DNA from 3 places in the Lysinibacillus sp. FSL W7-1291 genome. Region 2 is predicted to be linked to each of the others. Evidence: riboswitches for the same ligand, from Rfam matches in the RefSeq annotation. Region 2 holds a riboswitch; each other region holds the start of a gene.

Region 1 (3,282 bases), 2.3 Mb from region 2:
GAAGGAAAATAATGTAGATGTGCGTCTAGTGCTTGTAGAAAAAAATACATATTTAGGGGGCAAATTATATTCAACACATGAGCAAGGTTTTATTATGGAAACAGGTGCTGACTCGATTGTAGCTCGTCATAAAGGTGTTATGGAGCTTGTACAGGAGCTTGATTTTGAGGAGAATCTAGTTTACAACGAAACAGGTATTTCCTATATTTATACGAATAATGAATTACATGCCATTCCGGCAGATTCTACTTTTGGAATACCAATGAGTTTGGCATCCTTGGAGCAAAGCACATTGATTACAGAGCAAGGTAAACAAGATGCATTAAAAGATTTGACTTTACCAAACAAAGACTTCACAAAGGAAAGTTCAATTGGAGAGTTTTTAACTTATTATTTAGGGGAAGAGCTTGTAAAAAATCAAATTGCACCCGTTCTTGCAGGTGTTTATTCAGGTGATTTACACCAGCTTTCGATTGCCTCTACTTTACCGTACTTGATTGACTATAAGAACGAGTATGGAAGTATCATAAAAGGCTTTGATGCGAATCGTGAGCAATTTGCTAAAGCAGCCAATAAAAAGTTTATATCGTTCAAAAACGGTTTATCTTCTCTAATTGATCGTCTCGAACAAACATTAACCGATGTAGAGATCATCAAGGGTGTCGCAACTGTCAATGTTCAAAAGCAAGAAAACCACTATTCAATTGCCTTAGCTAATGGTGAAAGCATCGAGACAGATTATGTCGTTTTAGCACTGCCGAATGAGGCTGTTCAAGGCCTACTACAGGATGAATCATTAAACAGTTATTTTGACCAATTTACGACAGCTTCAGCAATTACGATCTATTTAGGTTTTGATGTACCAGACTCTAGATTGCCAGCAGATGGAACGGGCTATATTGTCTCACATAATTCTGACGTTACATGTAATGCTGCAACTTGGACAAGTCGTAAATGGAGGCATACATCAAGAGATCATAAATTACTTGTGCGACTCTTTTATAAAAGCATCAATCCAGCATATGAGCAACTCCATGCCATGTCTGACGAAGAATTAGCAGCGGTTGCTTTAGAGGATGTGCGCAAGAGCCTAGGAATAGAGGAACAGCCAACAGTTATTAATGTCACAAAATGGATTGATCAAATGCCAAAATATGATCTAGCTCACCGTGAAGCATTACAAGGTTTAGTTCAAGAATTACAAGAAAACTATCCTAATCTATCCATCGCAGGTTGTTCATACTTTGGGGTAGGGATTGGTGCTTGTATTCAAAATGGGAAGAAAATCGGTGAGGAGCTTGCAAAGGAACTAGCCAATTTCTAAGCTTTTAAGTGAAAAATATCTTTGTTATGTGAAATAGTCTTGACTCATTCGTCAGTAAACGATATGATTCTTTTAATTATTTAAAAAATTCATACTACATTCTTATCAAGAGAAGCAGAGGGACTGGCCCATTGAAGCTTCAGCAACCAACTTTTTTGTCAGGTGCTAAATCCAGAAGACCATTGAGTCGAAGATGAGAAGGAAAAAACAATGATGAGTCATTAAAGCCTTCTTTTTTTTATAAAAGAAGGCTTTTTATTATACAGAGATATAGGAAGAGAGGCTAGTTTAATGAGATTGCTTGAAAGGTTAAAAACGCATGTATTGACGGCAGATGGCGCAATAGGCACAGTACTTTATGGCTATGGTTTGGAGTATTGTCATGAGGAAATGAATGTACAGAAACCTGAGTTAATTGAAAAGATTCATAGAGAATATATTGCAGCTGGTGCTGATATCATCCAAACGAATACGTATGGTGCAAATGCCATTAAATTAGCTCGCTATGGATTAGAATCGCGTGTCCAACAATTTAATGAAGCAGCGATTACAATCGCAAAGCGAGCTGCGGCAGATGGAGGTCAGTTTGTCTTAGGGACAATTGGTGGTATTCGTGGTATTCGTAAAAGTGATGCAACGTTAGATGAAATCTTAGCAACTATTGAGGAGCAAGCGAGTGTTTTACTTGCTGGGAATCCAGACGGCCTTTTACTCGAAACCTATTATGATTTTGAAGAATTAACAGCTACCTTAAAGATGCTACGGACAAAGACAAAATTACCGATTATTGCGCAAGTTTCCATGCACGAACCTGGTGTTTTACAAAACGGTATGTCTTTAAATAACGCCCTGCATGAGCTAGAAAAACTTGGTGCGGATATTGTGGGTGTCAATTGTCGTTTAGGTCCACACCATACCATTCAGGCGTTTGAAGGTGTAGAACTTCCTGATAAGGCATTTATGTCGGCTTATCCGAATGCTTCACTCCTTGACTTAGAAGATGGTCGTGTCGTTTATGAGTCAGAAGCTGAATATTTTGGTCGAGCGGCTGTGGAATTACGTGATCAAGGGGTACGCTTAATTGGAGGCTGTTGTGGTACGACACCGAAGCATATAGCAGCAGCGAAGAAGTATTTAGAAGAGTTATCACCAGTTCATGAAAAGTATGCCAAACCGGAGAAGATTCAAATTGTTCGTGAAGCAGAGCCAACGAAGTATGAACCTCTTCATGAAAAAGTAAAGCGCGAACGCTCTGTCATTGTAGAGCTAGATACACCTAGACATCTGGAAATTGATGGTTTTTTGGAAGGGGCAAAACAATTGTATGATGCAGGAGCAGATGTCGTCATGATGGCAGACAATTCTCTGGCTTCTCCACGTATTAGCAATATTGCTATGGGTGCATTGTTGAAGAGTACTAATGGTGTACGTCCTCTAACACATATTACATGCCGAGATCGTAATTTAATCGGTCTGCAATCACATTTAATGGGGTTAAATGCATTAGGAATTCATGATGTGTTAGCTGTTACTGGTGATCCAACAAAAGTTGGGGACTTCCCAGGTGCCACAAGTGTTTATGATGTCTCATCAATGGAGCTGATCCAATTAATTAAGCAGTTAAATCAAGGCATTTCCTTCTCAGGTAAACCACTTCGTAAAAAAGCAAATTTTTCAGTAGCTGCTGCATTTAATCCAAATGTCCGTGTATTAGATCGTGCTGTGGCACGCTTAGAGAAGAAAATTGAGTATGGAGCAGACTACTTTATTTCACAGCCAGTATATACGAAGGAAAAAATTGTGGAAATTTATGAGGCAACCAAGCATTTGCAAGCACCTATTTATATTGGTATTATGCCCGTTACAAGTTATAAAAGTGCTGAATTCTTACATCATGAGGTGCCAGGCATAAAATTATCTGAAGATGCCTTAGCAAGAATGAAGGCCTGTGGTGAAGA
Region 2 (3,282 bases):
CCTTTTATCATGACTTCCTATAAAGGGACAAATGATGTAAAGGTACTGTTGGAGCAATATCATGTAAAGCCCCATATTCGCTTTGAGCTTTCTGAGGAGGTAGGGATTCTTTCAATGATTTCCCATCATTTAGGCATTAGTATTTTGCCTCAATTGGTCATTCAACATTTACCATCAACGTTAAAAGCAATCCCGCTAAAGCAAGGAGGCTACCGTACCATTGGAATTGCGATGAAGCACCACGCTTCCCCTGTTACTAAGAAATTTGCGGAAATATTAAGTGCTTGGTTAAAAGAGCAAAATAGTACGCTATGATTGTGGCTATTGAAGCACATCCTTACATTACGTTAAAATAGTATTTGTATATATTGTAGAAAATAGGTGAGTGTATGGGGACATTACAAGGCAAAACCGTACTCATTACAAGTGGGGGAACACTTGAAAAATGGGATCGTGTACGAGGGCACACGAATTTATCAAAAGGGACAATGGGCTGTTATTTAGCAGAGGCCGCATTGGCTAAGGGTGCGAATGTAATATATATGCATGGCTACTTTGCACAGCTTCCAGCAAATCACGACAAAATGACATTGGTAAAATTTGAAGGTATTGAGGATTTAGGAGAAAAGGTACGTCATGCGGTTCAGCTACAACAAGTCGATATTGTTATTATGGCTGCTGCTGGCTCCGATTGGGTTATTGACAAGGTTTATGATCAATCCGGTAATTTAATGGAGGAAGCGGGGAAAATGCCTTCTGACGAACCACCTATTATCCATTTTAAAAAGGCACCAAAAGTATTAGGGCAAATCAAGGGCTGGCAACCGAATGTAACGCTAGTGGGCTTTAAGCTAGAAGCTACAAATGATGAGGATTTTTTACTCGCTCGTGCAAGACTGCGTATGGAAGCCGCGCATGCTCAATTTATGGTTGCAAATAGCTCGCAGTCTTTATATGGCGGGGATGAGCCTCATTGGATCGTGCCTGCTGAGGGACAACCAATTAAGGTGATGGGCAAGCAACAGACAGCACAAACTTTAATGGAATGTTTGCATAGGGAATAACGTGATGAACTGTGGAGAAGGTCATACTTCTACACAGTTTTTTCTTTGCCATTGTGGTTAGATAGACTGACATAGCATACAATACGATAGGATTATGAGTGAATTGTAACAGAGAGGATGCTATTACAAAGTATTCAACTAGGTTTTCTAATATTTTATATTGACATTCGGTTAACAGAATTATAGAATTATTTTCAAGAAACGCAGTACTCTTATCAAGAGAGGTGGAGGGACTTGGCCCCATGAAGCCTCGGCAACCGAGAAGATAGGTGCCAAGTCCAACAGATGGTGTCTGAGAGATAGGAGGGGCTATCAATCGGTTTGATGCGTTGGCCTCTTTTGTACAACTAGGAGAATAAAGAGGGGGTGTATCGTATGGCTCAATCGGCAAAGGTAGATGATAAAAAATTAGAGGCAATTGCTAAGGCAATTCAAAATCTTGAATTTGGTGAAGTGAATATTACGATTCAAGATGGTGTGATTGTGCAAATTAATAGGCTTGAAAAGCAGAGATTTCCACAGAAGAAATAATGCTCATTTCAGTTGAACGATGTGAAAAGGCCACTAATAAGCATGGTTTCCATTGCTTACAAGTGGCTCTTTTTTATGGAAATTAGCTATAAAAGCTTTTTGGAATTGGACCGATATGACGACGATGATAGAGAAGGGGTTCTTTTTGAGAATTTGTAATGTCTAGCACTTGCCCAATAAAAATAGTATGATCGCCTGCATCTATTTGCTGAAATGATTTACATTGTAAAATAGCTGCTGTATCATGTAAAATCGGTAGCCCAAAAGTAGAAGTAGACCATTTAGCTTGAGCAAAGCGATCCGGGACTTTACTTGCAAATAATGTACATAAATGCTCTTGATTACTCGCTAAAATATTGACAGCGAATTTTTCCGCACCCATAAAGTAAGAATGGAGCTGAGATTTTTTATCAAGTGACCATAAAATAAGTAGTGGGTCAATGGAAACAGATGCAAAAGAATTGACTGTTAAGCCAATTGGATTCGTTTCATGACATGCTGTCACAACCGTTACACCTGTAGGATAGTTACCTAATGCCAATTTAAAAGCAGCTACTTGATCTGTCATTCAAATCACCTCTTTATAGTTAGTCATAAATTAGTTAACGGAGTTAGTAGGTAAATTGCACTTTTTTTCATACCATATAGTAACTCCTTTTCTTAAGTAAATTTTAAATCAATTAAACATCCAGGTAAAGCTAATGGGGGAAAGAAAGGGGAATTGCCATGACTTTATATTTTGATCATCTGGTACATCAAGTAGAATCACCAGAAAATATAAAGGTTTTCTTCAATAAACGAAATGTCCGTACAGTGAACGGTGGTCAACACACGATGTGGGGGACTTATAATACGCTAAGCTATTTTGGCTTAAGCTATATTGAACAAATCGCTATTTATGATCGTGATTTATTTGAGCAAGCGGCTTTGTACCCTTATTCCCTACATTATACGTTTAAACGTGATCGTGAGCGCCAAGGATTTTCACGAATTGCCTTGCGCACCAAAAATATTGAAGACGAGGGTCAACGATTGCGTGCATTGGGCTTTGAAGTATATGGTCCCGATGCTTGTAGCCGAACAAGACCAGATGGCACGACACTAGAATGGAAGCTATTGCATTTTGGCATGCCCAATCTTTCATTGGATTTTCCATTCTTAATTGAATGGGCAGATGAAGATGAGGAACGTTTGGCACAATTAAAAGCTAGTGGTGCAATCGATGAAAATCAAGCCATCACAATGGAATCTATTCAGTTTTTTGTCAAGGATGTGGAGGAGACGGTTCAGCTTTGGCAAAAGGTATTACAGCTACCTGATTCTGAGCAGCATGAGCAATTTGTGTCACTACAGCTACCAAATATGCGCTTGGATTTTTATGAGGAGGCGGCAGCATCTGCCATGACGCTAGGGCATTTAAAAGAAGGACCCATCGGTGTAACATTGAAAGATCCACACCGAACAAAGGAAACATTAGTTTGTCCAGGTGCTTTTTATTGGATTAATAGATAAATTAAAAATCCACTTCAACAGTTGAAGTGGATTTTTATGTGCAAACATGTCAAAAAGCGGATTGAGCACTATTCATCTACCTCATCCACTTTCAATTTTGGAGCTTATAATTTTACAACATTTGATGCCTGGGGTCCTCGATTGCCTTCCACAACATCAAATGACACCTTCTGAC
Region 3 (3,282 bases), 1.3 Mb from region 2:
TATTTGGTTGTACATCATACACTTTCGTAACTTCTGCTAGTAATGGCTTACCAGTACTTTCACCTAGGAAGGTTAAACGAATGACACTGCCTGAAACATTTAACTGCTCGATCAGGGAAGGGGATAAATTACGTTGTGAAATCGTATTTAAAAACTTTCTCGTTGTAGGATGCTTCGGTTTAGCAAAAAGTTCAATAGCCATACCAAATTCCACCACTTTTCCGGACTCAAGAACAGAAACCTCATCACATATTTTCTGAATGACATTCATCTCATGTGTAATCAGCAGGATCGTAATGCCTAATTCACGGTTAATTTTTAACAACAATTCAAGAATGGCTTCGGTTGTTTCAGGGTCGAGTGCACTTGTTGCTTCGTCACTAAGTAGAACCTCTGGTTCCTGTGCCAAGGCACGTGCAATAGCAACACGTTGCTTTTGCCCACCTGAAAGTTGGTTAGGGTAGCTGTCTAGTTTGTCTGTTAATCCAACAATTTCAGCATATTTAGCCACACGGTTTTTTACCTCTTTCTCGTTATAGCCAAGTAGCTTTAAAGGAACAGCAATATTATGGTAAACGGTTGCCGTTTTTAATAGATTAAAATGTTGGAAAATCATTCCGATTTTTTGGCGTGTTTGCCGTAATTCATGAAGAGAAAGGGCAGTAATGTCCACATTGTCGATTAACACTTTTCCAGCTGTAGGTCGCTCTAGTAGATTGACGCAACGAATGAGTGTACTTTTACCTGCACCACTATAGCCAATCACACCATGAATTTGTCCTTTTTTTACATGGAGATTGATTCCATCTACAGCCTTAATGATGTCTTTTTTCGTCTTATATTCTTTTGAGATATTTTGTAATTGAATCATCCGATTGATTGCTCCTTTCTCAAGCTCCTAAAAAGCAAGAATTTGCTCGTTTTCCATAGAGGAATTTCGGCAGATTCTTCAGCTACTAGAAGCTTCCTGAATGTATTACCAGCTAGGGATTACTGAACCTTTGAATTCTTCTTCAATGAATTGACGTACTTCATCAGATTGGTAAGCCTCAACGAACTTTTTAATTGTTGGGTCATTTTCATTTTCTGCACGTACCACAATATAGTTCACATATGGAGAGTCAGTAGATTCTAAAAGAATAGCGTCATCTTTAGGATTAATGCCAGCTTCCAATGCGAAGTTTGTATTAATAGCTGCTACATCTACTTCACTAAGCTGCTTAGGAATTTGAGCTGCCTCTAATTCGATGAATTTTAAATTCTTTTTGTTTTCTTCTACATCACGGATAGAGGCTGTTAAATCTGCCCCATCTTTTAATTTTATATAGCCTGCTTCCTGTAAAACAAAGAGGGCACGAGCACCATTTGTTGGGTCATTTGGTAAACCAAATGTTGCACCATCTGGAATGTCATCAAAGGATTTATATTTTTCAGAGTAAATACCCATTGGATTTAAAATCGTTTTGCCTACTGGTACTAAATCTGTATCATGATCTTTATTAAACGTATCGAGGAAAGGCTCGTGTTGATAGCTATTCGCATCAAGATCACCTTCAGATAAGGATGTATTAGGTAAAACATAATCAGAAAATGATTTAAGCTCTACTTCTAGCCCATTTTCTTTGGCTACTTTCGCTGCAACTTCTGCGATTTGTTCGTGTGGACCAGACGTGACGCCTACGACGATTTTATTTTCATTAATTGCTTCAGCTTGACCTTTACTCTCTTCTTTAGAGCCACAACCTGCTAGAGCTGCTGCTAATGTAAGACTTGCTAAACCTACTAAAAATTTATTTTTCTTTTTCATGAAAATTACCTCCAAGATTGTTTTTATCGGTTTTTGAAAATAAAAAAACTCTCTTACAAACTAAGAGAGGCTCATGAAAAAATGTCCTCTCTTATCTATCAAACGATAATCGTTTGCAGGATTTAGCACCTTCCTTCTAAAAGGAGGTTGCCGAGCTTCATAGGGCCAGTCCCTCAGCTACTCTTGATAAGAGATTTATCATATTTTTTTGTAATTCCGATAGAACTAATATAATTTATAGGTTATAGTAAGTCAATAAATATTTTTTAAATTTTTTATATTATTATAATATTTCGTCATGAAAGAGGGATAGCAATGTCTGTAAGAGTTAATTATGGTATAGGTTCATTTGGCAAGGTTGTGAGTGCTCGATTGCTAATGGGTACAGACATTATTGAAGGAATGGAGGCACTTTGTGAGGAGAACCATATTGAGTCAGCAACAATTGTTAGCTGTATAGGTAGCCTTCAAAAGAGTAGCTTTGTTTATTTAGTACCTGATGAAACATCACAGATTAACGTAAGTTTTAGCGATGTCATAAAAAAAGAGGGGCCACTTGAATTGATCCAAGGCTCTGGCGTAGTATGTAAGCGCGATGGGGGATATGAAACACATTTCCATGGTTCTATGAGTGATCAATGGGGCATCGTGTCAGGGGGGCATTTAATGAAGAGGGGGAACCCTGTTATTACGGCTGACATAGTGCTAGCTGAGGTTCAAGGCATCCAGCACTTTCGAAAATTTGATGAAGAAACAGGCCATGTTCAATTTTATCCATTAGAACACGGTTTACAGCAGCCAAGGAAAATTGAAAAATAGCGAAAATGTACTAACTTTTTCTTTTCACTGAGTTGCATGTTCCTTCCTGAATTAAAAAATGTTAGACCGAGCTTATAATCGGTCTAACATTTTTACTTTTGTCCCAGCCTCATGTCATGGTTAAGGGTTGAATAATTGTAATTGTTCGATTCTATGGATTGCTTCACGTAAGCGTTCCTCGCTAACAAGTAAACCAACACGGATATAGCCTTCGCCATATCGGCCGAAGCCATTGCCTGCTGCTACAGCGATATCAGCCTTTTCCAATAATAAATCGGCAAACTGCTCGCTAGTATAGCCGAATGGTACAGGGAGCCATGCGAAGAAGGAGCCTTTTGGAGCCGTTACATGCCAACCAATTCTTTGAGCTTCTTCAATGAGTACATTGCGGCGACCTTCATAGGTAGCTCGCAGTTCATCCACACATTCTTGGGAAGCTGTAAGTGCCGTTGCTGCTGCTTGTTGAATAGCAGGGAATTGACTACAAAACAGATGATCCTGAATTAGATTAATGGCAGCAATAATGTCGGCATTACCGACAGCGAAGCCTATACGCCAGCCTGCCATATTATAAGTTTTGGAGAGTGTGTACATTTCAATTCCTACTTCTTTTGCACCCTCAGCTTGTAGGAAGCTAATAGGTTTATTACCGTCAA

The links. Region 2 has a riboswitch for S-adenosylmethionine ahead of NST76_RS08265 (YezD family protein). Riboswitches for the same ligand answer to the same signal wherever they lie in the genome.
Region 1: linked by a shared signal. The riboswitch ahead of NST76_RS19395 (bifunctional homocysteine S-methyltransferase/methylenetetrahydrofolate reductase) and the one ahead of NST76_RS08265 (YezD family protein) in region 2 are both predicted to bind S-adenosylmethionine.
Region 3: linked by a shared signal. The riboswitch ahead of NST76_RS02255 (MetQ/NlpA family ABC transporter substrate-binding protein) and the one ahead of NST76_RS08265 (YezD family protein) in region 2 are both predicted to bind S-adenosylmethionine.

The regions. Positions count from the first base shown of each region.
Region 1 covers NZ_CP151994.1:3,988,143-3,991,424, reverse strand. Annotated here, with positions in the region: gene NST76_RS19400 (protoporphyrinogen oxidase) at 1-1,324, shown strand, start outside; SAM riboswitch class I at 1,424-1,524, shown strand; gene NST76_RS19395 (bifunctional homocysteine S-methyltransferase/methylenetetrahydrofolate reductase) at 1,616-3,282, shown strand, end outside.
Region 2 covers NZ_CP151994.1:1,731,966-1,735,247, forward strand. Annotated here, with positions in the region: gene NST76_RS08255 (LysR family transcriptional regulator) at 1-315, shown strand, start outside; gene NST76_RS08260 (phosphopantothenoylcysteine decarboxylase) at 390-1,064, shown strand; SAM riboswitch class I at 1,274-1,370, shown strand; gene NST76_RS08265 (YezD family protein) at 1,440-1,595, shown strand; gene NST76_RS08270 (flavin reductase family protein) at 1,678-2,163, opposite strand; gene NST76_RS08275 (VOC family protein) at 2,322-3,107, shown strand; gene NST76_RS08280 (cold-shock protein) at 3,212-3,282, opposite strand, start outside.
Region 3 covers NZ_CP151994.1:476,769-480,050, forward strand. Annotated here, with positions in the region: gene NST76_RS02250 (ATP-binding cassette domain-containing protein) at 1-871, opposite strand, end outside; gene NST76_RS02255 (MetQ/NlpA family ABC transporter substrate-binding protein) at 977-1,807, opposite strand; SAM riboswitch class I at 1,896-2,000, opposite strand; gene NST76_RS02260 (PPC domain-containing DNA-binding protein) at 2,123-2,626, shown strand; gene NST76_RS02265 (pyridoxal phosphate-dependent aminotransferase) at 2,747-3,282, opposite strand, start outside.